Regions from separate parts of the Thioalkalivibrio sp. ALMg3 genome, predicted to be linked through region 2. Evidence: predicted binding sites of a transcription regulator. Region 2 holds the regulator's gene; each other region holds the start of a gene.

Region 1 (7,730 bases), on a different contig from region 2:
CGTGCCTCGCGCTGGTAATGGAGCAGGGCGATGTTGGTCTGGCGTTCCATCCACTGGGTCATGCCGACGATCTCGAAGCCCGCAAACTCGAAGCCATCACGTGTGCTGCGGCGACGGTTGGCCAGACGCAGGTTCCCGGAAAGGCGTTCCCTGACATCGGGGAGCAAGAGGTTCTCGAAGGCCAGGTTCGCCTGCTCCTCAAGCGCATCCAGGAGGGTGGTGGGCAGCTCGATGCACATGCCCTGGGCAGAGAGGTCGGCAACCTCGCCGATCACGGGATCCCTCCAGGCCTTCGCATGGAGTTCGATCTGAGGGCGCTGTGCCATCGGAATGTGCACGCGGAACGTTTCGCGGCGTTGCAGGTAGTGCAAAGTCTCCGGATAGGTGCAGACGTAGAGCGCGCCTTTTTGCTCCTGCTCGATGCGTGTTACGTGCGTGCCGAATCGCACTGCGACCCCGCGCAGCGCCGCGAATACGCGCAAGTCCATGCCGGCCTGAACCTGCTGGTGCGCCCGAGGCGGGGTCAGCTCGTCGAGAAAGAGTTCCTTGGCGGCTGGGTCCAGACGGACCAGGGCCGAGGTGTACAGGGGGCCGTCGGTATCCACGCGAACGCTCACGACGGTGAGCTTGTGGTCGAGGTCCTTGAGGATGCCGGCAATCCGGTCCGGCTTGTCGACGGTATAGTCGGTGTCGTCCATGCGTCCGAAGTGTTAGGAAAGTGTGAGGACGCAAGGTACTGGTGGATGCCGCGAAAAGCCAGCCTCCACCAGGACCGGGCTCTCAGGCCTGGGTGATCTGGCGTCCGCCGCGGCTTCCGGGGCGGGCGCGGCCATACGGGTCGTAGGTGGCCGCGGGGCCGGTTTCCTCGCCGCGGAGGATCTGCATGGAGAGTTCCACGCGCTGGCGGTCACGGTCGATCAGGCGCGCATTGCCCTGATTCAGAGTGTCGCAGCGTTCGATGGACTGGCGCAGGGCTTGCCACAGGTCGTTCAGTACTACGCCATCGTCCATCTTCGAGAACAGGCGCGCGACGCCCTCGGGGCTGAAGGCCTCGCCGGCGGCCTCGACCAGGCCTTGCTGGTTGCGGGTCTCGGTTTCCAGCTCATGCAGCAGGGTCTGCTTGCCGGTCACCACGTCCTGCAGCGTATCGGGTTGGCGCGCTTCGACTGCGCGCGTCTCCTGTAGCAGGCTCTCTTCCAGCTGATGAGCCAGCCGGATTGAGGTCTCGAGCGAGCGTTGCAGTTTGTGGTGCGCGTCGGCATTCATGGGCGATAGACCGGGTTAGCGCAGCAGGCTTTCGAGGTCGATCATGCGATCGGCCAGCTGCTGGTTGTCCACCGGATAATTGCCGCTGGAGATCGCCTCGCGCAGTTCGGCAACGCGGGCGGCGTCGAAGGGTGCGGTGTCACCCGCGCCGGCCGCGGCATTCATCGCCTGGGCGGCCCCGGTGAGCGTGACCGAATCATTGTTTGGCGCCGATGCGTTACCGGAGGCCGGGGCACGGCTCGCCGTGTTGCCGGACTCGTCGCGACCCTTTACCCCGGGATTCTGGCTGTCGGGGCGCAGGCTGTTCGTGTTGAGGCCCTTGATATCCATGATGCCTTCCTGTCGTTGTAACTGTGCTGCAATTGTTTACGGCCAGCGGTGCTGAAACTGTAGGCCTCGGGGGCGGAAAAGTGTAACGGGCTTCACAGTCCGCTTCGAAAATCATCGGCGTGCCTGGTGTGGCGAGGCCTCAAAGCGCTACCCGGATGTGGCCGGAGGCCTGGATTTCGCCTTCGACGACGCGCCCGGAGGATGCGTTCTTGACGCGGATTCGCTCGCCGAGCGTCCCGTTCTCCAGCGCTTCGCCCTGCATGCGGATGGCGATGGAGCCGTTCTCTGCCAGGATGGTAACCCGCTGGCCGCGACTGATGATCTCGCGCGGGCTCACGTGCTGGGTGCCGATGATCTGACCCGGGCGGATGCTGCGGCGGGTCTGTTGGCCGATCAGGGCATTCTTTTCCTCATGATAACTGCCGGCATGGCGCGAGGTCTCGATTCGCTGGAAACGCAGGTCGCCCGCCGAGAGGGTGTGCTGGCGCGGCAGGGTGCGGTTCGCAACCAGCACTTCGGCGTACCGTTCGACGGTTGCCGGCACGTATAACTGCCAGGTCACCGGGCCGGCACACTGGATATGGACAGCGGTGTTGCCGTCACGCCGCCCGCCGGGTGGGAAACGCGCTTCCAGGCCGTCCGTGCAGGGGACGAGGCGCAGACGCTTGTCGAGCTGGCCAATCTCGATGGAAACATCCTCCTCGCTATCGGTAACGCCCAGTTCCTGAATCAGGAACTGCTCGGCGGCGTGGCGGATGTCGTCAACCGGGTGCACTTCGGCCCGGACGCTGGTAGACAGCAGCACCAGGGTGAACAAGAGGGCGACTCCGGCAAGGAGACGCGGAAGGGTTCGCACGTTTGCGCTCGAGTCGATTGCGCTCGCTGGCGAGGCACCGGACCGGCCGCCTTTTTCCGGAACGAAGAGGGCCCCAACGCGAACGAGCGAACGGATCAGCGTCTCCCTGGAAGCGGAAGAAAATTCTGAAATGGGTCGGCGCTGGTTCATGTTGCGGTCCTGTTTGGTCCTGTCCTGCGCAGCCAGGTCGGTGCGGGCGTCGGACTGTGCGCGAATGGCTCGGGTTTGACGGATCTTGCGTCGTTGTCGAGCGAATCGCGTGCGGTTTCAGTACGCAAAAACATGCAGATGTCGTGCCAATGACTGATCATCCGGCGCCACGCGTGCATTCAAGGCCCGTCGCGGGCGGCCGTTATCACCATGAGGCGGCGCCAGCAGGCGCATGCGCGCGAATGCAAATGACAGGCCGGGGTTGCGCGGTGCACACTTGGCCTTTGAGGCCTGTCCGGTGCCTAGAGCAATCGGGGCAAGGAGAGCGGCACGATGAGTCAATTCATTGACGATGTGAATCAGCGAACCCAGTTGGTGGGGCAGAACCGCATGGAGCTGCTGCTGTTCCATCTGGGCGGGTCGCAGACCTTCGGGATCAATGTCTTCAAGGTCCGCGAGGTGATTCCGTCGCCACCGCTGCGTCAGATTCCCGGCTCCATGAGCGTGGTGCGCGGGGTGGCGTCGCTGCGTGGCGGTACCGTGCCGATCATTGACCTGGCGCGAGCGATGGGCCTGCGTGGCGCCGTCGGGGCGGTCGACAACGGGGAGCAGAAAGTGGTGGTCACCGAGTTCAATCGTTCGGTGCAGGGCTTCTGGGTGTCGGCGGTGGACCGCATCGTCAACGTGAACTGGCAAGACGTGAAGTCGCCCCCGCGCGGAACCGGACGCGAATCCTTCCTGGTGGCCGTCACGGAGATCGACAACAAGCTGGTCGAGATCATCGACGTCGAACGGGTGCTCTCCATCGTCAATCCGCTGCCCAGCGAGGTCTCGCCATCCATCCGCGAGAACGCCAGAGAGGCCAGCGGGCGCAAGGTCGTGATCGTCGATGACTCGGTGGTGGCGCGCAAGCAGATCGAGGGCGCGATCAAGGGCCTCGGTTTCGAATACGACGTCTTCAAGGATGGCCAGGAGGCACTGGATTTCCTTGAACAGAAGGCCGCGGAAGGGCCGGTGGGTGACCAGATCGAGATGGTGATCTCGGATATCGAGATGCCACGCATGGACGGCTACACCCTGACCGCGCGCATCCGGGACAACACCGCGCTGAAGGACCTGAAGGTGCTGCTGCACTCCTCGCTGAGCGGTGAGTTCAATACCGACATGGTCAAGCGCGCGGGCGCGGATGCCTTTCTCTCCAAGTTCAATCCCGATGAGCTGGCCAATGCCGTACTGGATCAGACCGGGCGCGAGAGTCAGCAGGCCGAATGAGCGGTCGGGCGGAACCGCGTTGCCGCCCGCCAAGCCCGGAGCGGCGATGGGTGGCCGGAAGTCGGTGTGTATGGTGCCATGCGCGCGACGCCGTATACTCGATCCGATCTTCGGGCTTACCCCGGTTTTCCGGCCAAGCGGCCCCGGTCAAGGATTCGTCATCAGGATGCCTAATCACGATGGACAGCGCTCAGGGATGACTCGGTGATCGATTCCCGCGACTACGAGGAGTTCTCCCGCTTCCTGCAGGACTGCTGCGGCTTGGTGTTGGGTGACAGCCGCCAGTACCTGGTTTCCAGTCGTCTGTCGCGGCTGCTCGACGAGTTCGACTTCAAGAGCGTCCCGGAACTGCTGCATGCGATGCGGCAGGCCCCGAATCCGCGCCTGCGCACCCGCGTGATCGATGCGATGACGACCAACGAGACGTCCTGGTTCCGCGATGGCTTTCCGTTCGAGATCCTGCGCCACGTGCTGTTGCCGGAACTGGCGGCGAAGGGAGGCAGCATCAAGGTCTGGTCCGCGGGATGCTCCAGTGGGCAGGAGGCCTATACGATCTCGATGGTGGTCTCGGAATGGGAGGAGTCGCGGCCGGCTCGGAAGGTGCCGGTCTCCATTCTGGGCACGGACCTGTCAGAGAAGATCCTGGACGATGCGCGACGGGCCGTGTACGACGGCCTGAGCATCGTGCGCGGGCTCAGCGAGAGCCGGCGCGCGCGCTTCTTCGAGACCGTCGCGGATGGCCACAAGGTGATCCCGGATGTGCAGCGGCGCTGTCGCTTTCAGAAGCTCAACCTGATCGACAGCTATGCGGCGCTGGGCAAGTTCGACCTGGTGTTCTGCCGCAACGTGCTGATCTATTTCTCGGGCGACACCAAGCGACAGGTTCTTGACGCTATCGCCCGGCAGATGAATCCGGGCGGGTATCTGTTTCTTGGCGCTTCCGAGACCGCAGGGCCCTACACCCAGGCCTTCGAGACCGTACGAACCGAGTACGGCTCGGTACTTCGTCTGAAGTCCTGACGTAATCCAGCCCCGGGGCTGATCCCCGGGAACGCCCGTGCAATGCGGGCGGCGAGTCGCTCCATCCCTTCCCCTGGCTGCCCACTGTGCCTGCGCCCCTGCGGCACGTCGCTCGAGAATGGCATAACGATTGCTTCAGTTCCCCTGCGAAGGGTCGCAATCGGTGCGCCCCGTTCTCCAAGCGAGGGTCCGCCACGGGCGGACAGGACGGAAGCGATGAGTCTCTCTCTCGACAAGGCGATGGGTATTTCTCCGCAGGCGGTGAACGTGCGGGCGCAGCGCATGGAGCTGCTGGCCTCCAACATCGCCAACGCGGATACCCCGAACTACAAGGCGCGGGATATCGATTTTCGTGCGGTGCTCGAATCCGCGGCCGGCGGCGGCAATACCTTGCCCATGGCGCGCAGCCAGGCGGCGCATCTCGACCCCAACGCTGGCGCGATGAACGGGCAGGTCGAGGCGCTTTACCGCGTCCCCTCGCAGGCGTCGCTGGATGGCAACACGGTGGACCCGCAGATGGAGCGGGCCGCCTTTGCCGAGAACGCCGTTCAATATCAGAGCAGCCTGGAATTCCTCAATCGCCGGGTCTCCGGCATCCGCGAAGCCCTGCGGGGCGATCGTTAAGGAAACACTGATTAATGTACACACTCGCGTTGGTACCCCAGGTTTTCCGTGCCAAGGCGCGGTGCGCAGCCGGTAGTGGTTCTACCGGCAAGTGCCGCAACGCAGGATCGGGGAACCTGGGGTGCCAACCCCCGCAAGTCATAGAAAGTAGGGGGTCGGCCGCCCGTTGTTATCAAAAACGGGCGCGGGAACGGCGTTGCGGTTCCTTTGTGCAGAATGACTGCACGGCAGTCACCGCGCCTTGTTCGCACGCAAAAGCGACTCGAGCGCGAGCGTGTACATCAATCAGTGTTTCCTTAACGCGGACCTGATCGGGAGATCGATGTCGTGAGCAACCTCTTCAGCCTGTTCAATACCTCCGCCTCGGCGCTGTCGGCGCAGTCGGTGCGCCTGAACACCGTGGCCTCGAACCTGGCCAACGCGAACACCGCCGCGACCAACCCCGACGAGGCCTATCGCGCCAAGCAGGTGCTGTTCCAGAGCGTGATGGACCAGGCCAACCCGAACGGTTCGTCGACGGCCGTTCGGGTGGCCGGCGTGACCGAGTCGCAGGCGGCGCCGCATGCGCATTACGAACCCCATCACCCGCAGGCCAACGAGGAGGGCTACATCTTCCGTCCGGCCATCAGCGTGGTGGAGGAGATGGCCAACATGATGTCCGCCTCGCGCAACTACGAAGCCAACGTGGAGGTGATGGAGACCTCGCGTCAGCTGCTCCAGCGCACATTGCAGATCGGTCAAGGCTAGGGAGCCATCGATGACACAGATATCCCCCGAATTGCTGGATCGCCTGGGCCTCTCGCGCCCCGAGCAGAAACAGGACAAGGACATGGACCGCCTGGGCCAGTCCGACTTCCTCAAGCTGATGACGACCCAGCTGGAGAATCAGGACCCGATGGAGCCGATGGACAACGGCGACTTCCTGGGCCAGATGGCGCAGTTCTCGACCGTAACCGGCATCGAGGAGCTGTCCAAGTCGTTCCAGCAGCTGGCGCAGTCGCTGGGGCAGAACCAGACGCTGCAGGCGGCATCCCTGGTAGGCAAGGACGTGCTGGTTCCCGTCGAATTCGGCGAGCTGGGTCCGGACGGCCTGATCAAGGGTGCGGTGGACCTGGATCGCTCCACGGAGGAGCTGCAGATCGACGTCTACAGCCCGAACGGCGAGCGCATCCGCCGCATGAACCTGGGCGCCGCCGGCAGCGGCCTGCAGGAGTTCAGCTGGAACGGCATGCGCGACGACGGGACCTTCGCACCCCCGGGCGTCTACGAGTTCAAGGCCACGGCCCGCTCCGGTACCCAGTCCGAGGCCGTGGATACCTTCCTGGATGCCCGCGTGGAGAGCGTCGCGGTGGGTAACGATTCCGGGCTGGCACTGACCGTGCAAGGCCTGGGCGAGATCAGCTTTTCGGATGTACGACGGATTGGCGGCTGACGCCCAAACCGCGACAAAAGAACCCTAACGGAGGAAAGACCCCATGCCCTTCAATATTGGATTGAGCGGACTGAACGCGGCGCAGGCCGACCTGCAGACCACCGGCAACAACGTCTCCAACTCGGGGACCACCGGATTCAAGCGCTCGCGGGCGGAATTCGGTGACGTGTTTGCCCAGAGCTTCGGCGGCATCAGCCAGACGGCGATCGGCTCCGGCACGCGCCTGCAGGCGGTGACCCAGCAATTCTCGCAGGGCCGCACGGAGTTCACCGAGAACGGTCTGGACCTGGCCATCAACGGCGAGGGCTTCTTCGTCCTGGACGACCAGGGCAGTAAGGTCTACAGCCGGGCGGGGGAGTTCCAGGTCGATCGCGACGGCTTTCTAGTGAACAGCCAGGGGCAGCGTCTGCAGGGCTATGACGGAGTTGATAGCAACCGTGTTGACGATCTACGCCTTCAGACCGATACCGCGGCACCCCAGGCCACCACGAACCTCGAGGCCCTGATCAACCTGCGCTCGGATGCCGGCACGATTGAAGACGAATTCGACCTGGAAAAGCCCGAGACCTACAACTTCTCAACGTCGCTGACGATGTACGACTCCCTGGGCATCGCTCGGGACGCCAGCCTGTATTTCGTGAAGACCGCCCCGAATGAGTGGAATGCCCACGTCGCGGTACGACGGGACGACGGAAACCTAATGGAACTTGAGGACTACGGGGGAGGATCCGAAGGCCCGTTGACGCTGGAATTCGATCCCAGCGGTCAGTTGGACGTTGT
Region 2 (7,730 bases):
GCACGGCCGCGTCCACGGGTGCCGGGGCCCCGTCACCATGCAACGTATCCAGCAGGGCCTCGAACTCGTCGTCCGTGATCTCCTCCCCACCGCCCACCATGGCGTCGCCGGGGGCCGAGGCCTGTGGCTCGGGGACGGGCTCCGGTTCAGGCGCGGGCGGCGCCCCGGCGGTATCTCCGGCGACATCTTCGTTTTTTGCCATGCGCCGCAGGTCCTCGACCACCGCGGCATCGGCGGGGGTCGGGTCCACTCCGGAACGCAGATCCCCGAACATGACGTTCAGGGAGTCCAGCACGCGGAGCATGGTGTCCATCAGATGGCTATCGGCACGGCGTTCGCCGTTGCGCAGCAGATTGAAGACGTCCTCGGCGTGATGACACACCGTCACCAGCGCATCCAGGCTCAAGAACCCGGCGCCCCCCTTGATGGTGTGGAAGCTTCGAAAGACCGCATTCAACAGATCCCGGTCGTCCGGGTTCTGTTCCAGGTCGATGAGTTGCTCGTTGAGCCCCTCCAGCAGTTCCCCGGCCTCGATCAGGAAGTCCTGAAGGATCTCGTCATTGGGGTCGATGGCCATTCAGTCTCTCCGGTCCCGTGGCGCCAGTCGTATGGGGGGCACTGCTAGAAGCCCAGGCTTGATAGCAGATCGTCCACCTCGTCCTGTCCTTGAACGACATCTGCGCTGGAATCTTGAGTCTTGGGCACACTGGGGCCGTGACCCTTGCGGTCCGCCTCGCGGTCTTCTTCGCCACGATCCAGGGACGCCTCGGCCGCTTCGACCTGCTCCATGCGCCCGCTGGAGAGCCGAATCAGGGTAACGAGGTTCTCTTCGAGGTCAGTCACCAACTGGATCACCCGGCGAATCACCTGGCCGGTAATGTCCTGATAACTTTGTGCCATCAGCACCTCGGAGAGCAGCCGCCGCAACTCCTCGGCGTCCTCGCCCGCCTGCCCGAAGAAGCTGTCCAGCTCACGCGCGAAATCGCGGAATTCGTCCACCGAGAGCTGCCGGTTGCGAAACCGCGTCCATTTGGCGGTCAAGTCGGCCGCCTGCTGGCTGAACGACTCGGCGATCGGCAGGCTCGACTCGATGGCGCCCATCGTGGCGTGCGCGGCCTGCTCGGTCATGGTGACCACGTAGTTCAGGCGTTCCTTCGCATCCGGGATCTCCGCCTGCGTCAGCTCCACCAGACGCGAGTCCCCACGGAAACTCTGCAAGGCCTCGTGAAGGTCGCGCGTCAGCTTGCCCAGTTCATCGAAGAGCTCGCGGTCGTAAGGACGCGCAAGATCCTGCACCAGCGCGCGCGCCGCCGCGTCGTCGCCCGCCTCGAGCGTCTGCACCAGTTGTCGGGCCAGCTCGAGCTGGCCGTCGCGTGGGGGGTGTTCCTGTTCAGTCATGAGGAGCCTCTTGCTGGTACGGCGCCGAAGGAGCCGGGTCACGCCCACCCGCGCAAGCGAGACGGACGTCGTCCGTATTCACCACCGGGCGATCCTTAGCCCTGTGCTTCAATACGTTCGAAGATCTTGTCGATCTTTTCCTTCAGCGTTTCGGCGGTAAACGGCTTGACCACATAACCGTTCACACCCGCCTCCGCGGCCTCCACGATCTGGTCGCGCTTGGCCTCGGCCGTCACCATCAGCACCGGCATCGACTTCAGGTTGGCATCCGCCCGGACGGCCTTCAGCAGGTCGATGCCCGGCATGTTGGGCATGTTCCAGTCGGTAATCAGGAAGTCGAAATCACCATTTTGCAGCATCGGCAGCGCGGTGCTGCCGTCGTCGGCTTCCTGCGTATTATTGAAGCCAAGATCGCGCAAGAGGTTCTTGATAATGCGCCGCATCGTGGAAAAATCGTCCACGATGAGAATTTTCATTCCCTTGTCCACACGTCACTCCGGGATTCGTAAGGTGAGTTTTAGAATAACTGCAAAGCCGCGCCGTCTTCGAGCCACGACCCCATGCGCGCGCGCAGCCGAATGACCGCCTGGCTGCGAATCTGGCTCACGCGCGACTCGGTCACGCCCAGAACAGCCCCGATCTCGCGCAGATTCAGTTCTTCGGTGTAATACAGCGAAAGCACCAGGCGTTCGCGTTCAGGCAGATCCCCAAGGGCCTCGGCCAACTCCTCGCGAAACTCGCCAGCCTCAAGGCTACGCGACGGCGAGACTTCCTGCCCCTCGATCACGCGATCGGCCCCGTCATCCCCGCCACCCAGATCGTCCAGTGCAAACAGATGGGCCCCGGCGTGGTCCTTGAGCATGTCGTAATAGTCATCGATAGGCACGTCCAGCTCGGCCGCCACCTCGCTCCCACGCGCCGCACGCCCCTCGCGGGCCTCGACACTCTGGATCGCGGCGGCAATACGCCGGCTGTTGCGATGCACCGAACGTGGCGTCCAGTCACTGCGACGCAACTCGTCGATCATCGCGCCGCGGATGCGGATTCCGGCGTAGGTGGCAAAGGTCGCCCCCTGCCCGCCCTCGAACTGCCGCGCCGCCTCCAGCAGACCGATCATGCCGGCCTGGATCAGGTCATCGACCTGGACCGAGGCCGGTAGACGGGCCATCAGGTGGTGCGCAATGCGATGCACCAGTTCAACGTGATCGGCAATCAGCTTCTCGTGTCCACCGGTCGCGGTGGACGTCGCCTGGTAGCCGGAAAGGCGATTACGCGTCGTCATCATGCGCTCTGCAGCATTCGTTCCACGAAGAACCCGACGCCCCCGTGGTCACCCCCACCGACTGGCCAGCGATCCACCGTGTGTGCCAGGTCGGCAAACGCCTTGCCAGCCGGACTGCCGGGATACTGCTGAACCACCGGCGCCCTTTTCTGCACGGCCTTGCGCAGATGTTCGTCCATGGGGATATAGCCGGCCAGGTCCAGGACCACCTCCGGCAGGTACTTGCCGCAGACGGTATTGAGTTTCTGCATCAGCCGCTCCGCCCCCTCGCGTCCGCTGACCATGTTCGTGACCATGCGGAAACGCCGCAGGCCGTGGTCACGGTGCAGCACCTTGATCAAGGCATAGGCATCGGTAATCGAAGCCGGCTCGTCGCAGACCACCACCAGGGTCTCCTGTACCGCCCGGCAGAACGAAGTCACCGACTCCTGCAGGCCTGCGGCGGTGTCCACGATCAGGACATCCAGCGGCCTGCGGTAGGCGCTGAAGGCATGGATCAGCCCTGCGTGCTCCGCCGGCGTGAGGTTCGCCATCGCCGCGATACCGGAGGCCGACGGGACCACCTTCACCCCGTCCGGCCCCTGGACCAGGACATCGTCCAGGCTGTCCACCGCGCCGGTCACCAGATCATGCAGGGTGCGCTCCGGGCGCATCCCGAGCAACAGGTCCACGTTGGCCAGGCCCAGATCCGCATCGAACAGCATCACCTCGCGGCCCAACCGGGCCAGGCCGACCGCCAGATTGACCGACACGTTGGTCTTCCCGACCCCGCCCTTGCCCGACGCGACCGCAATGACCTTCAACGGCTTGTTAGTGCGTGGCATAACGCCCCTTTCCAACCGGCTGAATCAGTTCCAGTGTTGCCGGCTCGGTCCCCTGCGCCGGGCGCAGCGGCGCGCGCGAGCGTCGCGGCGGTTCCATTTCGGCCAGCCGTTCGGCAGCCCAGGTCTCACGGGCATTGCCACCCGCCCGCGCGCCCTCCGCGTCGTCGTCCAGCGCCAGGCGGGTCAGATACCCCGTATCAACCCGGTGAAAATCCTCGGCGATGCGCTGGCCATCGCTCACGAACCCAAGTCCCAGGTGCTGATCCAGCAGGACCGACAGGACCTCGCCCAGCTGTTCTGCCTCGTCCAGCTTGGTCAGCACCAGCGCCGAGGGATCCGCCTTGCGAAACGCGTCCAGCACCCGCCGCAACGTACTGCCCTGGGTCGTGGCCGACACGACCAACCAGCTCTCGGCGCGGATATCCGGCGGCAGATGCGCGAACAGCGACTCCTCCTCCACCGTGCGCGGCGCCTGCCCAGCAGTATCCACCAGGATCAGGTGGCCATCGTCCACGCGCCGCGCCAGATCGCGCAGTTCGCGCGCATTCTGCAACACGCGCACCGAGATCCCCGCCATCTGGGCGAAGGCTTGCAACTGCCGTGTTGCACCGATGCGCTGGCTATCGAGGGTCACCAGCGTAACCGAATCCGGTCCCATCCGACGGATCTGGCGCAACGCGATCCGTGCCAGCGTGGTGGTCTTGCCGACACCGGTCGGACCCACCATCGCCAGCAGCCCACCCTCGTCCAGGATCGCCGGGCGATGCGTGGCAATCGCGCCCGAAAGCCGCGCGCGGAGACGCTCCCAAGCCTGCTCGGGGGAGCTGTCATCGAGGATGCTGCCCGCCAGGCTGCGCGCCAGCGATTCACTAAAGCCGCGGTCGATCAGGCGGACCTTGCATTCTGCCGCCAGCGGATGACGGGCCGCCCAGCGAGCCTCGTCACTCTCCGCATACTGACGCGTCATCAGGCTGCGCAGGTCACGCAACTCCTGGCGCATCGCGGTGAGCTCGGGATCGGCCGGCCAGGAAGGGGCCGCCGAATTCGGGGCGCGGTCGGCAGTACGCGCCTCGCGGGCCGGCTTTGCAGCCTCCGGCTCGCGCACCGGCTCCGAGGACTCGCCATCCTCCAGGGCGGCGACCACCTCCAACCAGCCATCCACCCGGCGACTGGAGAGGATCACGGCATCCTCTCCCTGTTGTTCGCGCACCTGACGCATGGCGTCGCGCATGTCCCGGGCCCGATATCGTCTGACATTCATGCTTTGATCTCCTGCGCCGCTCGCGCGGCGGAACCCCTATGTCTCATGCGGACTGCTTCGCCGTTTCTTCCTGACCGACCGTGGCCACTACCCGAATCCGCCGGTTGTCGGGGATCTCGGTAAACGCCAGGACGGTCAGGCTGCGAACCGCGCCGCGCAACCAGCCGGCAATCCAGGAACGGATCTCCGGTGCCACCACCAGGATCGCCGCTTGACCGGCTGTCTCCTGGCGGCGCGCCGCGTCCGCAACCGAACGCTGCAACCGTTCCGCCAGCCCGGGCTCCAGTCCAACCGTGCCACCCGAGCTGCCCTGCAGGGACTTATGCAAGAGCTGTTCCAGCGATGGGTCCAGGGCAATCAGTGGCAGCTCATCCTCCGGTCCCACAAGGTCCTGGACGATGGAGCGCGCCAGCGCGACGCGCACCGCTGCGGTCAAAGTGCCGGGATCCTGACTCTTCACCCCGTCGTCTGCCAGGGTTTCGGCGATCGTGCGCAGGTCGCGGATCGAGACCTGCTCGGCCAGCAGGTTCTGCAACACCTTCAGCACGATCGAAAGCGACAGCGTCTTGGGCACGAGGTTCTCCACCAGCTTCGGCGAATGCCGCGCCAGCTGATCCAGCAGGTGCTGTGCCTCCTCGTGCCCGATCAAGCGGTGGGCGTTCTCTCGGAACACCTGCGACAAATGCGTCGCAATCACCGTGGAACAGTCGACTACGGTATAGCCGGCGCCCTGGGCCTGGTCGCGATCCGACGGGTCGATCCACAGGGCATCCAGGTTGAAGGTCGGGTCCTTGGTCGGGGTACCCGGGACGGTGCCGAAGACCTCGCCCGGATTGATCGCCAGTTCGCGATCGGGAAACACCTCGGCCTCCGCCACAGTGACGCCCAGCAGGCTGATCCGGTAGGCGTTCGGGCTCAATTCCAGGTTGTCGCGGATATGCACCGGCTGCAGCAGGAAGCCGAGCTCCTGCGACAGCTTGCGGCGCACGCCCTTGATCCGGCCCATCAGCTGGCCGTCCTGGGTGCGGTCCACCAAGGGGATCAAGCGGTAGCCGACCTCGAGGGAGACCAAGTCCACCGGCGGGACATCTTCCCAGGTCAGGTCGCGATCCTCCGAACGAGCCCCGCCTTCGTCCTCCTGCGGGATGCGCTCCACTTCCACCTCGGCCTCGCGGCTCCGGCGCTTGAGCAGGTAGGCCCAGCCAAAGATCAGCGCCGCCAGCCCCAGGAACACGGCGTTCGGCATGCCCGGCACGACGCCCAGCGCGCCGATCACGCCACCGGCGACGTACAGGACCCGCGGGTTGGAGAACATCTGCCCGTACACCTGCTGGCCCATGTCCTGGCTGCTGGTCACGCGGGTCACGATGATCGCGGTGGCGGAGGACAGCACCAGCGACGGGATCTGGGCAACGATGCCGTCGCCGATGGTCAGCAACACGTAGTTGGTCGCGGCATCGCCGATCGACATGCCGTGCTGCACCGCACCGATGGTGAGCCCGCCGATGATGTTTACGAACAGGATCAGGATCCCCGCGATGGCATCGCCGCGGACGAACTTGGAGGCACCGTCCATGGAGCCGTAGAAGTCCGCCTCGCTAGCGATCTCCTCGCGGCGCTTACGCGCCTCTTCCTGGCTGAGGATCCCGGCATTCAGGTCGGCGTCGATCGCCATCTGCTTGCCCGGCATGGAATCCAGGGTGAAGCGTGCGCTGACCTCGGACACGCGCCCGGCCCCCTTGGTCACCACCACGAAGTTGATGATGATCAGGATCGCGAACACCACCAGCCCCACGGTGTAGTTGCCGCCGACCACGAAGTCGCCGAAGGCCTGGATGACCTTGCCGGCGGCATCCGTGCCGGTGTGGCCTTCCAGCAGGATCACTCGGGTGGAGGCGATGTTCAGCGCCAGACGCAGCAGCGTGGCGACCAGCAACACGGTCGGGAAGACCGCGAATTCCAGCGGCCGCGGGGTGTACACCGCAACCATGATCACCACCAGCGACAGCGCGATATTGAAGGTGAACAGCACGTCCAGCGCCAGCGGCGGCAACGGCAGCACCATCATCGAGAGCATCGCGATCAGCAGGATCGGCGCCCCCAGCCCCCACTTGCCCACGTTACCCAGACGGTCAAAGAAGGCCATTAGCGATCCCTCCTCTGGCCGCGCTGCTTGTCAGGATCCAGATAGTCCTCGGGCACTGGAAGGTCATCCGGCATCTGCGCGTCGGCATCGGCCCGCTTGAGCTGGTAGACGTACGCCAGGATGCGGGCCACGGCCACGAACAGACCGTTGGGCACTTCCTGGTTCAGATCGGTGGTGAAGTAGATGGCGCGGGCCACGCGCGGAGCCTCGACGCGGATGATCGCGTGTTCGTCCCCGACTGCACGGATCGAGGCGGCCACCTCGTCGACGCCCTTGGCCACCACCTTCGGCGCTGCCATGCGCGAGGCCTCGTAGACGATAGCCACGGCATAGTGGGTCGGGTTGGTGATGATCACGTCGGCCTTGGGGACCTCCTCCATCATTCGCCGCTGCGCCATCTCCTGCTGCAACTGGCGGATCTTTTGCTTGACCTCCGGCTTCCCGTCGGTCTCCTTGTACTCGTCCTTCACTTCCTGCCGAGTCATGCGCAACTGCTTCTGGTGATTCCACATCTGGAACGGCGCATCGATGGCCGCTACGACGATCAACGCCGCGGACACTGCGATGAACGTTCCCAGCACCAGCTGGGCGGCATGGCTAATGCCCTGATGGACCGGTTCGTAGCCAAGCATCAGCAGCCGGTCGGAGAAGGTGGCCAGCACGGCGACCGCGACACTGCTGATCAGTACGAACTTGGCGAAGGTCTTGCCGAACTCCATCAGCCCCTGCCAGGAGAAGATTCGCTTGAGGCCCTTCCCGGGATTCAGCTTGGAGACCTTGGGCGCGGCGGCTTTCCAGGAAAAATTGGCGCCGCCGATC
Region 3 (7,730 bases), on a different contig from region 2:
CACGCGAACGTCGGTGTTGGGGAAGGCATTCAAGGGACGAGTGGCCAGTCCGATTCATCGAGGCACACCTGGGGCTGTCATCCCGGCTCTGCGCTTCGCTCCGGCCGGGATGACGAGCGGGGGCAGCAGCCGGTTGGGTGGTGGCCCGTGATGAGTGAGCGTCAGGCCGTCCTGGCCGCGCTTGCGTTGGGGATTTCGCGCCGGATCAGGTGGTCGACGTAGAGAAAGCCGAAGGGCACCACCCCAAGGAACAGGACCAGCAGCCATTTCCAGACTGGCCACCCGCTCAGGTGGCTGGCGATCAACGACGTCGCGCCATAGACGATGAACAGGATGCCGTGCACCCAGCCCACGTAGGTCACCGCCAGTGGCATATCCGCGTAGGTGCGTAGCGGCATGGCGACAAAGAGCAGGGTGACGAGGGAAATGCCCTCGACAATGCTGATCAGGCGGAAGAATTTCATAGGGCTGGCCCGGCGGCATGGGAATCGGCGCGGAGGGTAGCACACGGGGCCCGAACGCCTGATAACCTTCCGGTACGAGAAGCCTTTGCTCCGGTAACCAGGAACCCGCATGAGCACCAAGCCGCACTGGGAAGACGTCTACCAGACCCGCGCCACCGATGCCGTGGGGTGGTATCAGGCGGAGGCGCGGACGTCGCGGGCCCTGATTCGGGCGGTGGCGTCGGCCCCCGATGCCGCGATTGTCGATATCGGTGGCGGTGCCTCGGTCCTGGTGGACGAACTGCTGGCTGAGGGCTATCGCAACCTGACGGTGCTCGATCTGTCCGGGGCGGCGCTCGAGAAGGCGCGCGAGCGGGTCGGGGAGCGCGCCGCAGCGGTCGCATGGCAGGAAGCGGACGTACTGGAACACGCATTCCCGGAGGCAGCGCTTGATGTCTGGCATGACCGCGCGGTGTTTCACTTCCTGATCGCCGCGGATCAACGGGCCCGATACGTGCAGCAGGTGCAGCATGCCCTTCGCCCAGGGGGGGATATCGTAATCGGGACCTTTGCGCTGGATGGCCCGGAAAAATGTTCCGGCCTGCCGGTGCAGCGGCATTCCCCGGAGACCCTGCAGGACGCGTTCGGTCCGGGTTTCGCGCTGGTGAAGTCGCAACGCGAGGTCCACGTGACCCCGGGCGAGACCGAGCAGCCGTTCAACTGGTGCGTGTTCCGCAAGAACGACTGATCCCGACCGCACCACGTTCAGCGGTGCCGCCGCGGCGATCAGCGGCGTTTGACCTCCGCGGCATGGGCCTTGGCCCGGGAGCGGATCTCCTCGAAAAACAGTGCCTCCCAGCGGGTGTTGCGTTCGTCCCTCGACAGGGCGTTGTCCTGCGCCTCGCGCTTGAGGCGCTCATCCGCCCCCGCCTCCGCAGCGTCCAGGATCGTCTTGAAGCTCTCCTGTGCCGCGGCCGCCTTCGGGTCGATCCCTTGGCGTTGCAGGACATCGGCCAGCAGTGCCCCGCCTTTCTTCCACTTCGACCAAAGCCTCATAAGTGGCCCCCTGGGGTTCGTTTGGAACGGCCCGGTCCCATGCGTGACGGGCTCGGAGCCTGGGCTCCGCCAGACAACAAACAGTGTACCCGGGCGCGCCTGCGATGGAATCCGGCCGTCCAAACGGAAAAGGCCCTCCGAAGAGGGCCCCGTCAGCATCGAAAGCGGGCGATCAGTTCGAGAAGAAGCGCACGTTCGGATCGGCCATATAGGCACCGACTTCTTCCGGGTCGGCCGGGGTGATGCCGTCAAGCAGGTCGGCCTCGGTGTAGTCCGTGTTCGGCAGGAAGATGGCGCAGGTCTCAACGGTGGCGCCGTTGTTGAGCAGGTTCATCATCAGCTGCTGCGCGTTCCGGTCGGCCGGCTGCATGGTGGCGCCCTCAAAATCTTCGGTCGCCATCGTAGCGGCGGGGCCGCACAGCAGGACGCGGATCTCCTGACCCTGACGCATGCTCTGGTTGGCCAACACCATGGACATGAACTGGGTGTGGTCGTCGGCCGAGGTGACGCTGACGAACAGCTTGGAGGGCTCATCCGCCTGCGCAACTGTGCCGGCACCGGCGAGGGCGAGAAGGGCGGAAGCCGCTAGAGTCTTGATGGCTCGCATGGAGTCTCCTGATTGGTTCGAAAAATGGAACGTCAGAAGATAAGCGTATGCTGATCATAAATGCAAAAGAATGCGTCTAGATCGTGTTTATCGGGCTCCCCGAAATTCATCCACCTTCGGCAGGTGGAAGCATCGCGAACAACCTGAGGTACTGAGGCTCGGAGTGCGGCCGGGGTCTCGAGTTCCCGGTGGCCCTTGACGAGCCTCCATTTTTTGCATCGCAAGTTCGGAGCGCGTGGCTTCTCCTGACGGATCCGTTTCTTCGGATGCTTTCGTGCAAAGCGGTGGCCGCCCGCCTGGCAAGCCGGAGCCGAAGCCGAAGCCGAGCTCGCGGTGCTCTGTAGGAGTGGGGGTCAGCCAATGCGGTAGGCGGAGGCCAGGTCGCGTACACGCGAGGCGATGTCCGCGACCTCCTGGCTGGCGGTCGCCGTCTGGCGGGCCCCGTTGGCGGTATCGCCGGTGATGTCATTGATGGCGTAGATGTTCCGGTTGATCTCCTCGGCCACCGCGTTCTGTTCTTCGGCCGCGCTGGCGATCTGCGTGGTCATGTCGCTGATCCGACCGACTGCCTGGACGATGGATTCCAGCGCCTGGCCGGCGCGTTCGGCGTCGTTGCTGGTGGCCTCGGCCATTTCGCGGCCGCGGCCCATCGCGGTGACGGCGTTGCGGGTACCCGCCTGGAGCGACTCGATCATCGCCTGGATATCCGCCGTGGAGTCCTGCGTGCGCGAGGCGAGGGTACGCACCTCGTCGGCGACCACGGCGAAGCCGCGTCCCTGTTCGCCGGCGCGGGCGGCCTCGATGGCCGCATTCAGGGCCAGGAGGTTGGTCTGCTCGGCAATGCCGCGAATGACGTCGAGCACCGAGCCAATCTGCTGCCCCTTCTCGTCCAGGTTGCGCACGGATTCCTCGATGGTCGCGACCTCGCCCGACAGGCGTCCGATGTCGCTGACCACCGTGCGCACCACTTCGCCACCCGCGCGGGACTCCTGATCGGCTTCCTGGCTGGAGGACGCGGCATCGGAGGCGTTGCGCGCGACCTCCTGCACCGTCGCGGCCATCTCGTTCATCGCCGTCGAGACCTGTTCGGTCTGCGAGCGCTGCTGGTCGATGTTCCCGTTGGTCTGGGTACTGACGGCGGACAGCTGTTCCGCGGCAGAGGCCATCTGATCCGTCAGGGTGCGCAACTCGCGGATCGAGTCCTGGAATTGGTCGAGCATGCTGTTCAGGGCGCCTGCAGTGGCGCCGATCTCGTCGTCGGAGCGAACGTCGACCCGGCGCGAGAGGTCATGGTGCTCGGCGATCTCCGTGAGTGTCGCGCGCATCCGCGAGATCGGGAGTGCTACCGAGCGATACGTCCACACCCCGGTGACCACGACGATGATCAAGACCACCAGCATCAGCGCGCCGCTGCGCACCAGAACCTGGGTGTAGAACGCCGATACCCGCTCGGCCTCGGTCCCGGCAACATCGATCTGCAGGTCGACCAGCTGGGTGATCTGGTCGCTGATCGGATCGATGGTGTCGTACAGGGGACCGTTGAAGGCGTCGAGCTCGCCCTGGACATCGCCGGACATCCCGCCCAGGGCCCCCTCCAGGCGGTCCAGGTGGGCGTTGGCTGCGCGGAACAACCCGCGGGCACCATCAGCCAGTTCCTGCTCACGGGGCGTCAGGGTCGTGGCCAGGTAGGCGTCCCAGATCTCGGCGATCTCCTCTCGTGCCTCACGGACGTCGGCGAGTGCCTCTTCCGCCGTCATCCGTCCGGCGTCCGCCTTGTTGACCGCGTCGATGACCAGCACCGCATAGTTGTCGGCGATGGTCTTCAGCTGCTGCAGGGGCACGACGCGGTCGTGATAGATGTTCTGCACGCCCTCTTCGATGTTGGCTGTGCCGCGTGCGGCCAGGGCCGCCAACAGCAGGAGCGCGGCCACGGGTACTACGATGGTGATGACCAGCTTGGATCGAACAGAGAGCGAGCGGAAATTCATGGGCGGTCCTTGTGTGGCCAGTATTGGGAGCAGCCCGCAACCTCGGGCCTTGACCACAGTAAACGGCCTGGCCGGCCAAACCTTGAGGTGGGTCACCCGTGGCGACGTCCGCTAGAGTCCGCCGCCAGCCGGTTCGAATGGGTGTCGGGCCTGCACGGTTGGCGGTGTATTTGCTGGGGGTTCCGCGGCGTTTTCTGCGGGGCCGACTGACGAAGCAAAAGGCAAGGTTTGAACCCGAAGGTCGCGAAGGTCTCGCGTTCTACTTCATCTCGCGGACGGTCCGGACGACAGGGTTTCGCGGATGCGCCGCACGTCGCGCACATACTCCAGCATGGCTGTCATGGCATCGGCGAACAGGTAGGCCGCGAACAGGACCATCCCGCCCGCGAACAATCCGGCGAGGGGCCAGAGGATCGCCGTCAGGATGGCCAGTCCCCAGCTCGCCGGTTCCACCAGCTCGGCTTCAAGGCCGAACGCGGCCACCGCGGTGCCCGCAAAGGGCTCCACCGCTGTCAGGGAGATGACCGACAACGCCAGCGCGAGCAGCACGAAGGCAATCGCCAGCAGCTCGCCGACCAGCCGTGTGCAGACGACAACGCAGGTGATGGCGGGATAGTCCCGCGTCTCCAGCGCGCCCAGTGCGCGGGCCCTTCGCCACAGGAGCACGACCCAGGCCAGCACTGCAACGGCAAAGAGGGCCTGCAGCAACACCAGGGATGCGACCGGCCAGGGCACCTGCGGCGTTTCCTGTGCCAGCGCCCAGAGCGTCACCGATGTCAGTAGCCCGCCCAGGCCCGTCAGGACCGCGATACCGCGCAGCCCCCATCCCGCCAGCCGCTGCAGGGGGAGTGCGCCCTCGGTCCCGCCGGTTGTCTCGTCGTTCACGGCCGTCTCCCTGTCGTTCGCATACGGCCACACGATAGTGCCCGAAAACCGGCCCCGTCAGGTCGTGGGAGAGCGCCCGGGTCAGTCTTTCTTGCCGAGCAGGTCGGCGAAGCCGTGGTTAACGTCCCGGTGGCCTGCCTCGTCGGCGCGTACCGCGCGGATGACGTCGGACAGGCGGGCATCTTCCGGAAGGTTCCAGTACTGGATCGCGCGTGCCGGCGCGGCGACGTTATCGAGCCCGCCGGACTCCACTTCCTCCAGGTACTCGGTGTAGCTGACGACCGCTTCCTCTTCGAAGTAGCCTACGATCCGGTGCGCCGTACGCGACGAGAGGATGTAGATCATAAAGAACAACGTGTAGAAGAAGCCCTGCGCCAGGATGATCAGGAAGCGCTCCAGCCAGTTGGGCGAGGTGATCTCGATGAAGGTGAGCAGGTGCATGCGCTCGTTCTCGGCCTCGTCCATCAGCGTGCGGATCCATCCGTGGTCATCCTCCATGCGCCGCAGCGAGCGCAGGTGCTGCAGCGTGGCGCCCACCATGCCGGGGACGCCCGCAACCGTCTCCAGGACCACGGCGCGGTGTCCGTAGCGCCGGGCAAAGAAGGTGTCGGCGAAGAATCGCATCAGCGAGGTAAAGCCCCGTGCGACGCGGTCGGAGAAATCCCGGGGTTCGTGGTGGCGGCTCAGGTCGATATCACGGTCGTTCGGCATGCTGCCCCTAACGCTGATCAGTGCGCCGTTTCAGGCGGCAGGTATCCATGGAGCATAGAACCCGCCGTCTGAAATGTCGTGGGGCCGCTTCACAGAGCGTGAAACCCCATGCATGACAGAAGCCCGGACCGGGTTTCTGATGTCCAATGTCGAGGTTGTGGATCGGGCGGTGCAATCGGGGGAACCGGGAGCCGAGAAGGCGGCCTCAGAGAGAGGCGAACATCAAAGGAGAACGCATGGCGAACGAAACGAGCAAGCCGCAGCTGGAGATCAGCGTGAACGCGGCGCGCGAACTGGTCGATATCGGCCTGGCCGTGTTGCTGGATATCCGTCAGCCCTTCGAACTGGAGCTGGAAGGCGCGGTAGAAGGTGCCGTCCCTGTGCCCCTGTTCCGCCTGAAGCAGTTGCTGGGTCGCGAGCTGTCCGAGGAGGAACAGGAACTGCTGGATGCGGACGAGCCGGACGAGCGGGATTTCCAGCACTTCATCTCCCTGATCAACCGCCACCACGTCACCCAGGACCAGATCCTGCTGTGCCTGTGCAACAGCGGCCGCCGCAGCCTGCGTGCCGCAGAGCTCCTGCGGGACCTCGGGTATGCACGCTGCCTTTCCGTCCGGGAAGGTTTCCGCGGCTGGACCAGCAAGGGAGACACATGATCCATGGGCATGTTCGCCAGTGCTGATCGCGGATATGGGCTATCTAAGGAGGTGAGTGGGGGCGACTTCGCCTCAATGGTCACCGTTTCGGGCCCTGACCCGGGGCCGACCCCGTCATGACCGTCAATGGGCGCCGGCCGGGTGATTCTACGGAGGGGCGCTGCCATGCTTCGACTGCCGGCCGTTCCGTTTGCCCACCAATCCTGGTGCCGACTGCACATCGTCGCGCTTGTCGGGTTGGCTCTGCTTGTCGGAAGCCCTCTACTGGCGCATGCGGATGGCGCCGAAGACTGGCTGGCCGCCATTGCCGAATCACCGCTGGGCGAGCCGATTGCCGTTACCTCCACTGTGCAGGGCGGCGTCGTCGAGGGGGCGGTGCACGCCCGGCTGCCGTATTCGTTTGCGTTGGTGGCCAGTGAGCTGGAAGCGCTTTCGGCGTGGTGCGAAATCACCGTCCTGCACATCAACATCAAGAGCTGCGTCTACCGCGAGGGGGCGGACGCCTTGCTGCACCTGTACGTGGGCCGTGCGCGTTACGAGCAGGCGGAGTATGCAGAGCGTGTGGAGCTCGTCAGGCGGTCGGCCCAGATGGGTGAGGACTGGCTGCTGATCGAGCTGGAGGGCGATCGTGGGCCCTACGGAACCCGGGATTACTCCATCGTCGTCCACGTCGTGCCGCACGACACGGGGACCCTCGTCAACCTCGAGTATTCGTTGCGCTTCGGGGTGATTGCCCGGCTGGCCGCGCTCGTCTACCTCGCCACCGGGGGACGCGAGCGGGTGGGTTTCACCGTGGTCGGTTACGAAAACGGCGAGCCACAATACATCGGCGGCCTGGAAGGCATGATCGAGCGCACCGTCATGCGCTTCTATCTTGCACTGCAGGCCTGGCTCGACGTCCGCGACCGGCCGGCTCAGGAGCTCCTTTTGGCCCGCCTGGAACGCTGGTTCGACCTGACCGACGAATACCCGCGCCAGCTACGCGAGCTGGACCGCGAGACCTACCTCGAGCAGAAGCAACGCGAGTACGCGAACCAGCAGAGGCTGCAGGATGCCCCACCGCCCCGCCGGCGCATCCTGCCCCTGGACTGACGGGCTATCCGAATCCCCCTGTCCTTGCAGCTCGGACAGGAGGCGGGTGTCGTGTTCTTCCGTCTTCGGCCGCACGGGGGTGTGGGTCAGGGGTGCTCCGGTGCGTTGGTGTATTCCTGGCGGGGACGGTCGAGTTCGAGCAGTTCCAGGCGGTGGTTGCCGGTCGGATGGGGCCCCGAGGGGCCCTGGACGAGGAGGGCGAGGCCGTCGTCGATGCCGTGCTCGGTGAGCCACTGGCGCGCGAAGTCGTTCCAGTCGGCGCGGTCCTCGGCGACATCCACGGGGTGGACAC
Region 4 (7,730 bases), 140 kb from region 2:
AATGGGCCGGGATGAAGGAAAGTGGCAGAGCGTGCACGAGAGACAAACGAGGACGAACAAGTGACCGAAGACTGTGACTGGCTGCAGGTGCCGCCGGCGCCCCTGAACGCCGAGGCGCGCCGGGCCGCCGCCGAGCGACAGGCCCAGCTGACCAAGCCCCCGGGTTCGCTCGGGCAACTGGAGGCGATTGCCGAGCGCCTGGCTGGCATGCAGGGCGTGGAAAAGCCCGGCCTGGAGAACGTCCACATCGCGGTGTTCGCCGGCGATCACGGCGTGGTGGCCGAAGGCATCTCGCGCTTTCCGCAGGCCGTGACGGCACAAATGGTCGCGAACTTCGCCACGGGCGGGGCGGCAATCTCCGTGCTCGCGCGGCACCTGGGCGCCTCCATCGAGGTGATCAACCTGGGCACGGTCGCGGAGCCGCCCGCCGTCAGCGGTGTGCAGCAACTGAACCTGGGCCCCGGCACCGCGAACCTGACCCGCGAGCCGGCCATGACGCCGGCGCAGCTGGAACGCGCCCTGAACGCCGGCCGCCAGTGCGCGGAACGTGCGCGGCGGGGTGGGGCCCAGATGTTCGTCGGCGGCGAGATGGGGATCGGCAACACGACCTCCGCCGCTGCGCTGGCCTGTTCCCTGTTGGATCTGCCGCCCGTCGATCTGGCCGGGCCCGGCACGGGCCTGGACGCGAACGGGGTGCGGCACAAGGCCGAGGTCATCGAACAGGCCCTGCACACCCATGCGGACGTGCGGGGCGACGCCCTCGGCAGCCTGCGTTGCCTAGGCGGCTTCGAGATTGCGGGGCTGGCCGGGGCGTATATCGCCGCAGCACAGATCGCCCTGCCGGTGCTGGTGGACGGCTTCATCAGCACCTCGGCGGCGCTGGTGGCCGAGCGCCTGTGTCCGGGCACGGCGGACTGGTTCTTCTATGCCCATACCTCGGCGGAGCCGGGTCACCAGCGCCTGCTGGCGGCGCTGGAGGCCGAGCCGCTGCTGGATCTTGGCATGCGCCTGGGCGAGGGGAGCGGGGCGGCCACGGCCGTGCCCCTGCTGCGCCTGGCCTGCGAGCTGCACTCCGGCATGGCGACCTTCGCCGAGGCGGGTGTCAGCGGAGAGGAGGCGTGAGCGTCGGCCCCGCGCGGATCGGCCTGCTGCGCCACGGCGAGACCACCGGCCAGGGATTCTGTGGCCGGGGCAGCGATGTCCCGCTGACCGAGGCCGGCTGGGGCACAATGCGTGACGCTTTGGCGCGAGATACCGCCTGGGATCGCATCGTCTGTTCGCCGCTGACGCGTTGCCGCGCCCCAGCACAAATGTTTGCGGAAGAGGCCGGTGTGCCAGTCGCCGTCGATGAACGCCTGGCCGAACTCGACTTCGGCGCCTGGGAAGGCCGCACGGCGGCGGCGCTGATGGAGACGGACGCCGATGCACTTGGCCGTTTCTGGCAGGATCCGGTGAATCACTCGCCCCCCAAAGGCGAGTCGCTCCTGGAGTTTCGCGAACGCGTTGTCGCCGGCTGGAACGACCTGGCGCCCGACGAAGGCGAACGCGTGCTCGTGATTGCCCACGGCGGCGTCATCCGCCTGATCCGTGCCCTGCGCGAGGGCTGGCCATTGGAGGAGCTGCTCGGCATCGACGTCCCGCTCGCCTCCCTGCATATTGTCGAGCCATGGCAGCCCTATCGATGAATCTCCCGCCCCCGATGCGCCAAGACCCTGTGGGTGGCCTTGTGAGGGCTCTTGTGGGAGCGTGCTTGCACGCGAAGCCCCTGCCAAAGTCAGACGCGGGCAGGGGCTTCGCGGCCAAGGCCGCTCCCACAACTAGGTGGAGGACCTTCGGTGGCCTAGCCCCCTGCGGGAGCAGCCCTGGCCGCGAATGCCTCCCGCCAAAGTCCGGCCAGGCACCCACATGAGCGTCGTGTTGGCACCCTTCTGGCTGGCCCTCCAGTTCCTCACCCGCCTGCCCACCCCCGCGCTAGACCCGCAGCCGGCCGACCTGGGCCGTTCGGTGCTGGCTTATCCACTGGTCGGTCTGATCCTGGGCCTGCTTGTGGTACTGGTCGGTATCGCGCTGGCGGCCATTCCCGGCGCGCCGACGCTACTGGTCGCGGCGCTGGTGCTCGCGTTGTGGGTCGGCCTGACCGGCGCGCTGCACCTGGACGGGCTGGCGGACACGGTGGATGCGTGGGTCGGCAGCCATCAGGACTCGGAACGGGCCCAGGACATCATGAAGGACCCGACCAGCGGCCCGATGGCGGTGGCAGCTCTGATCCTGGTGCTGCTGATCAAGTTCGCAGCCCTGGTAACCGTGGTGGAGACGGGTGCCTGGATCGCATTGCTGGTCGCCATCGTGCTGGGGCGCGCGGCGCTCACCGGGCTGTTCCTGCTGGTGCCCTATGTGAGGGAGCAGGGCCTGGGTGCCGAGATGGCTGCACACCTGCCGCGCAGCCCCGCCCAGATGGTGCTGGTGGCCACCGGTGTGCTGATCCTGCTGCTGGCACTGATCACTGGCCTCTGGAGCCTGATCCTGGGCCTGGCGGCAGCACTGGCGTTGGTGTTCGCCATCGCCGGCTTCCTGCGCCGCTGGCTCGGCGGCTTCACCGGCGATACCGCCGGCGCCACCCTGGAGCTGGTGGAAGTGATGGCGATTACCGTCATGGCGCTAGTGCTCGCCCTGCATTAGGGGAGCTGCCGCTCAACGAGGCGACGTGTTCCCCATCGCCTTGTCCAGCAGCGCCAGGCCTTCCTGTTCCCGACCCTGACCACGCTGGGCGCGCACCCGGAATCGGGTCTCGGCATCGTGCTCCGCAATCATTAGCGTGGCCATTTCGTCCACAAGGCGGTTCACGCTGGTCCCGCGTTCGCGTGCCAACGCCTTCAGCCGTTCGTACTTGTCGTCAGGCAGACGAATCGTCAATCGAGCCAATGCAGCGTTTCCGCGTTCAGGACCAGATGATGCATGCCTGAAGCTAGCAAAATCTGTCATCGAATGGTCACGTAATTGCCACATACTTGGGTGATGACCGTTCCCGTGAGACTTAATCCGGCCCGCATGACCCTGCGCGCGCTCGTGAACCCCCTGAGGGCCGTGCGCGATGCGCGTGGAATCGAGCCGGCCCCGCCGTGGTGGCAGACGTTTCTGGGGCTGGCGCTGCCGGTGCTGTTGGTGAGCGTGATCGCGAGTCAGTGGCTTTACCAGGTGATCCCGACCGGCCTGCCGCCGGAGGCCATGCCGGGCGCCTGGGGCTTCGGCGTCTACAGCGTGCTGGCGATGAGCATCGGGGTGCTGGGGATGGCCTGGTCCGCGCACTACCTGACCGAGCTGTTCCAGGGCTACTCGCACCCGGACCGTGCGATGCTCGCCGTCACGGTCGGGCTGTTGCCCGCCTGGGTCGGCAAGGTGGTCGCGGCGTTCCCCTGGCCCTGGGGCAACGGCATCGCCTTGTTGCTGATCCTGTATTCCCTCTGGCTGCTCTACTGGTCGCTGCGCGAGATCATCGGCCTGCGCCGCGGCAACCGGATCGGCCTGTTCGTGGCCACCATCTTCTGCGGCGCCTTCATCACCCTCATTTTCGGCTGGCTCCTGATGGACCTGATCCCCGGTGCCACCCCCGACCACCGCATCGGCACCACCTGGCTGCTCTAGCCCGCGCCAGCCGTGGTGACCGGCGCCTGTGACTATCGCAGCAGTCGCCCCCACACAAACCGTCATCCCGGAAACTGCGAAGCAGTTATCCGGGATCTTCGTCGTTGGAGCCGGCACAAGCGTCGGGGTGTTCGCACGTGGGGAGATCCCGGCTCTCCGCTCCGCTCCGGCCGGGATGACGGGGAGGGGAGCGCTGCGGCCGGGGTGACGGCGAGGGAGTAGCCCGCTGGGACAAAGGCCAGGGGATGCGGGCTGGATGGATACACGTACGTTTGCAATGACCACCAAACCCTCGGGTTAACCACCCAGCCCTCGTCATCCCGGAAACCGCGCAGCGGTTATCCGGGATCTCCGCCGCTGGATGTGGCACAGACGGCGGGGTGTTCGCCCGTGGGGAGATCCCGGCTCTTCGCTTCGCTACGGCCGGTGATGACGGACAGGGGCTGCGGCCGGGATGACCGAGAAGGCCATGGTGGGCGGAGTGCGATCCGGATGATGGCTGGGCATTGGTGCGGGGCGTTACGGTTTCGCGGCCGGAGGAACTGGGGGCGGCAAGGAATTGCCGCCGGCCGAAAAAAATTTCGATGCAGGGCTAAAGGTTCGTGGGTGAGGGTCGTTAAGGCTTCTGAGAGCGGGGATCAACCCGTTCACCAGAACCGCCCGAGGCGGTGACGCAAGACTCTTACAGGAGAGCGATCATGTCCCAAGTAATTAACACCAACGTTCTTTCCCTGAACGCCCAGCGCAACCTGGGGAACTCCCAGGGCGCGCTGGCCCAGAGCCTGGAACGTCTGTCCTCGGGCCTGCGTATCAACAGCGCCAAGGACGACGCGGCCGGTCTGGCCATTTCCGAACGCTTTACCTCGCAGATCCGCGGCCTGAACCAGGCGGTTCGTAATGCCAACGACGGTATCTCTTTCGCCCAAACCGCCGAGGGCGCCCTGGGGACGGTGGGCGATGCAATGCAGCGCATCCGAGAGCTCGCGGTCCAGTCGGCCAACGATACCAACTCGGCATCGGACCGCGAAGCGCTGAATAATGAAGTCAATCAGCTCGTCGAAGAGATCAATAGGGTTGCCAATTCCACTGAGTTCAACGGCCAGAATATTCTGAATGGGGCACTTGACGACTTGGTCTTTCAGGTTGGTGCCAACCAGAACCAGACCATCTCTGTGGAGGGTGTCGACGCCCGCGGCTCCCAGTTGGGTTCTGCAAGCCTCGGGGGGGACAGCTTGGCGCTGTCAAACCTTGAGACCAATGACGTTTTCACCCTTGCGGATGTCGAGATCAATGACCGCTTTATCAGTCTCGATTCGGCGGAAGACTTGGATGATGTCGTTACGGCGATTAATGCTGAGACGGGTGATACCGGCGTAACTGCGGCTCGAGCTGATGAAGTTGTGGAGACGATTGGTGCAATTACCACCACCGGCGGCGCTACAGTAGAAATCAATGAGGTAAATATCACGATTGACCCTGATGCTACTAACGAGGAAGTGGTTGATGCTATCAATGCCGAAAGCGCACAAACCAACGTCACGGCTTCTTTCGATAACGCTGGCAACCTGGTCCTCACAGCCAGTGACGATGATATCGCGATTGACGTGACTCCTACTGGTAGTAATGGCGATTTCGTGTTCGGCAGCGTCGGCAACGATGGGGATGAGACCTTTCTCCGTGCAATTGACCTGAGCGCCTCCCCGGCTGACGGCATTGACGTTGCAGGTACGGATGCTGTCGACCTGGGGCTCGATGGTGAGGCTGACGTCAACACGCTGAATGGCGTCAGCGTGTTGACCCGCAAAGATGCGACCGAGACCCTTGGTACCATCGATGCGGCGCTGCAGCAGATCAGTGGTCTGCGGTCCGAGTTGGGTGCGGTGCAGATCCGCTTCGAGAGCACCATCTCGAACCTGGAGATCTCCTCGGAGAACCTGTCTGCCGCTCGTTCGCGCATCATGGATGCGGACTTCGCGGCCGAGACGGCCGAGCTGACCCGCGCCCAGGTGCTGCAGCAGGCGGGCACCTCGGTGCTGTCGCAGGCCAACGCCGTTCCGCAGAACGTGCTGGCCCTGCTGCAGTAAGCTCGATCACTCGGGCTTCTGGTTGAGGGTGGATGGCGAGATCGCCATCCACCCCTACTGATGAGGACAGCGATATGAGTGATGGAATCGGCAATATCACATCACCGCTGGTTGCAGTGAACCCGCGCGGGGGCGAAGGGGCGAAGGCGCCCGGCCCCGGCGCGGGTCTTGTGCGTGGCGAGGGGCGGCCGGAGGCCGTGGCTCGTGCGGACAGTCGTTCGGAATCAACGGCTCCCGGCTCCACCGGACCGGCGATCGAGGCCATGGACATGGCCGAGGTCAATCAGGTGGTCGAGTCGATTAATTCCTACTTGCAATCCACCAAGCGGGCGCTGGAGTTCAGCGTGGACGACAGCAGCGGCCGCACGGTGATTACGGTGATGGATGGAGAACGCGAACAGGTGATCCGCCAGATCCCGCCGGAGGCCGTGCTGGCCCTGGTGGAGCAGTTCCAGACCGAGCAGGAGCTCGGCGGTACGGGGCTGGCGGACAAGGCCTGAGGACCTTCTCCAGACTGCACCTCAACGCGGTATGTTTCATTGAGCCGGATCCGGTAATGGGTCCGGCTTTTTTCGTTGTGCTAGCGCCACCAGCCAGCCGCAGATCCACGGTCCGCTGGCCCCTTTCCTGTCACCCGTGCCGCGGCCCCCTTGCCGTCATCCCGGCCGTAGCGAAGCGAAGAGCCGGGATCTCCCACGCCGGGATGCGCCACACGGAAGGGGCAGCTTTGGCCGTGGAGATCCCGGATAACTGCTTCGCAGTTTCCGGGATGACGGGGTTGGGGGTGGTGGGAGGATTGGGATTGGGTCCGTGTTTGTGTCGCGCCATGGTCTGGCACTTGGTGTGGGGCGCGATTCCGGCCACGCCCGCTTCACCATAGACGCGGCCACAGCCGCTCTACCGTCATCCCAGCCGCAGCGAAGCGGAGAGCCGGGATCTCCTGCGTCGGAATGCCCCCGACGTCTGTGCCACCTTCGGCGGTGGAGATCCCGGATAACTGCTGCGCAGTTTCCGGGATGACGGAGTCTGGGTCTGGGTCGGATCGACGTATTGGGGCCAGGTTCTGGCGATTGCTTCGCTTCGTTCGCAATGACGGGGTTGCGGGCGGGGCTGGGGACGGACGTCCGGCGTCGACGGATTCTTCTGCGGCCCGCTCAAGATTTGGGCTAGGCTGTCGTTAAGTGATATATCGCACGTGCAAAGGGCACGTACAAAGGGTTCGAGACGTCGAACGCCGAGGAGCAGAGAGACCATGGCCATCAGTTCATTGGGTGTTGGATCGGGACTGGATCTGAATCAGATCGTTGGTGACCTGATCAACGCCGAGCGAGTACCGAAAGAGCAGCGTTTCGATCGCCGGGAAGGGCGGATCGAGGCCCAGATCTCCGCGTTCGGCAACCTGACCAACAGCGTGGAGCAGGTGGGTGGGAGCCTGAGCCGGTTGGCGGGCTTCGAGCTGTCGCAGTCGGCGACGGTCTCGGACTCCAGCGTGGCCAGTGTGACGTCCGACGGCACCGCCGCGAACGGCAATTTCTCCCTGCAGGTGAAGGAGCTGGCGCAGGCGCAAAGCGTGGCGACGGCGGCCGGTCAGTTTGACGACGGGGATGCGGAGGTGGGCGCCGGCCAGCTGGAGATCAGCGTGGGCGGCGAGAATGCTATCACCATCGACGTGGAGGAGGGCGATACCCTTCGCGACGTGCGCAACGCGATCAACGCGGCCGAGGGCGGTGTGACGGCCTCCATCGTGAACGATGGCAGTGGCGCGCGGCTGGTACTGAACGCTACGGAGACCGGGGCGGATAACACCATATCCGTGGCCGTGAACGGTGACACCGCAGCCGCGAACGACGGGCTTGGTCGTTTGGCGAGCGGGAATCTGGAAACGACCCAGCAGGCGCGTGACGCCGTCGCCGTGATCAACGGTCTGGAAGTGACCAGTTCGACCAATACGCTCGATGACACGATCGAAGGCTTGAGCATCGAGTTGCGCGCGACTTCCGAGGC

Evidence for each region. The regulator FliA, encoded in region 2, starts transcription of late flagellar genes. The targets are predictions, from matches to a motif close to GCTAAAGTTNNNNNNNNNNCNGCCGATA.
Region 1: F622_RS0109185 (chemotaxis protein CheV) is a predicted target of FliA. The motif match lies at 2,780-2,807, and genes of this name have one in related genera.
Region 3: F622_RS0105020 (methyl-accepting chemotaxis protein) is a predicted target of FliA. The motif match lies at 4,155-4,182, and genes of this name have one in related genera.
Region 4: F622_RS14265 (flagellin) is a predicted target of FliA. The motif match lies at 4,234-4,261, and genes of this name have one in related genera.

The regions. Positions count from the first base shown of each region.
Region 1 is NZ_KB906226.1:61,765-69,494, reverse strand. Features, by position in the region: gene F622_RS0109205 (flagellar brake protein) at 1-698, opposite strand, end outside; gene F622_RS0109200 (flagella synthesis protein FlgN) at 781-1,266, opposite strand; gene flgM (flagellar biosynthesis anti-sigma factor FlgM) at 1,282-1,596, opposite strand; gene flgA (flagellar basal body P-ring formation chaperone FlgA) at 1,736-2,413, opposite strand; gene F622_RS0109185 (chemotaxis protein CheV) at 2,936-3,874, shown strand; gene F622_RS0109180 (protein-glutamate O-methyltransferase CheR) at 4,079-4,894, shown strand; gene flgB (flagellar basal body rod protein FlgB) at 5,111-5,518, shown strand; gene flgC (flagellar basal body rod protein FlgC) at 5,846-6,265, shown strand; gene F622_RS0109165 (flagellar hook assembly protein FlgD) at 6,276-6,950, shown strand; gene flgE (flagellar hook protein FlgE) at 6,994-7,730, shown strand, end outside.
Region 2 is NZ_KB906220.1:104,282-112,011, reverse strand. Features, by position in the region: gene F622_RS0102670 (chemotaxis protein CheA) at 1-577, opposite strand, end outside; gene F622_RS0102665 (protein phosphatase CheZ) at 622-1,398, opposite strand; gene cheY (chemotaxis response regulator CheY) at 1,494-1,874, opposite strand; gene F622_RS0102655 (RNA polymerase sigma factor FliA) at 1,916-2,683, opposite strand; gene F622_RS0102650 (MinD/ParA family protein) at 2,680-3,504, opposite strand; partial or broken gene flhF (flagellar biosynthesis protein FlhF) at 3,673-4,765, opposite strand; gene flhA (flagellar biosynthesis protein FlhA) at 4,809-6,911, opposite strand; gene flhB (flagellar biosynthesis protein FlhB) at 6,911-7,730, opposite strand, start outside.
Region 3 is NZ_KB906221.1:241,207-248,936, reverse strand. Features, by position in the region: gene F622_RS0105040 (DUF3817 domain-containing protein) at 162-464, opposite strand; gene F622_RS0105035 (class I SAM-dependent methyltransferase) at 574-1,191, shown strand; gene F622_RS0105030 (hypothetical protein) at 1,230-1,499, opposite strand; gene F622_RS0105025 (DsrE family protein) at 1,672-2,106, opposite strand; gene F622_RS0105020 (methyl-accepting chemotaxis protein) at 2,460-4,094, opposite strand; gene F622_RS0105015 (hypothetical protein) at 4,359-4,979, opposite strand; gene F622_RS0105010 (alternative oxidase) at 5,061-5,690, opposite strand; gene F622_RS0105005 (rhodanese-like domain-containing protein) at 5,927-6,346, shown strand; gene F622_RS0105000 (hypothetical protein) at 6,512-7,438, shown strand; gene pyk (pyruvate kinase) at 7,525-7,730, opposite strand, start outside.
Region 4 is NZ_KB906220.1:243,861-251,590, reverse strand. Features, by position in the region: gene cobT (nicotinate-nucleotide--dimethylbenzimidazole phosphoribosyltransferase) at 61-1,122, shown strand; gene F622_RS0103310 (histidine phosphatase family protein) at 1,119-1,685, shown strand; gene F622_RS0103305 (adenosylcobinamide-GDP ribazoletransferase) at 1,906-2,679, shown strand; gene F622_RS0103300 (hypothetical protein) at 2,692-2,901, opposite strand; gene F622_RS0103295 (YIP1 family protein) at 3,016-3,642, shown strand; gene F622_RS14265 (flagellin) at 4,341-5,726, shown strand; gene F622_RS14240 (flagellar protein FlaG) at 5,759-6,226, shown strand; gene fliD (flagellar filament capping protein FliD) at 6,979-7,730, shown strand, end outside.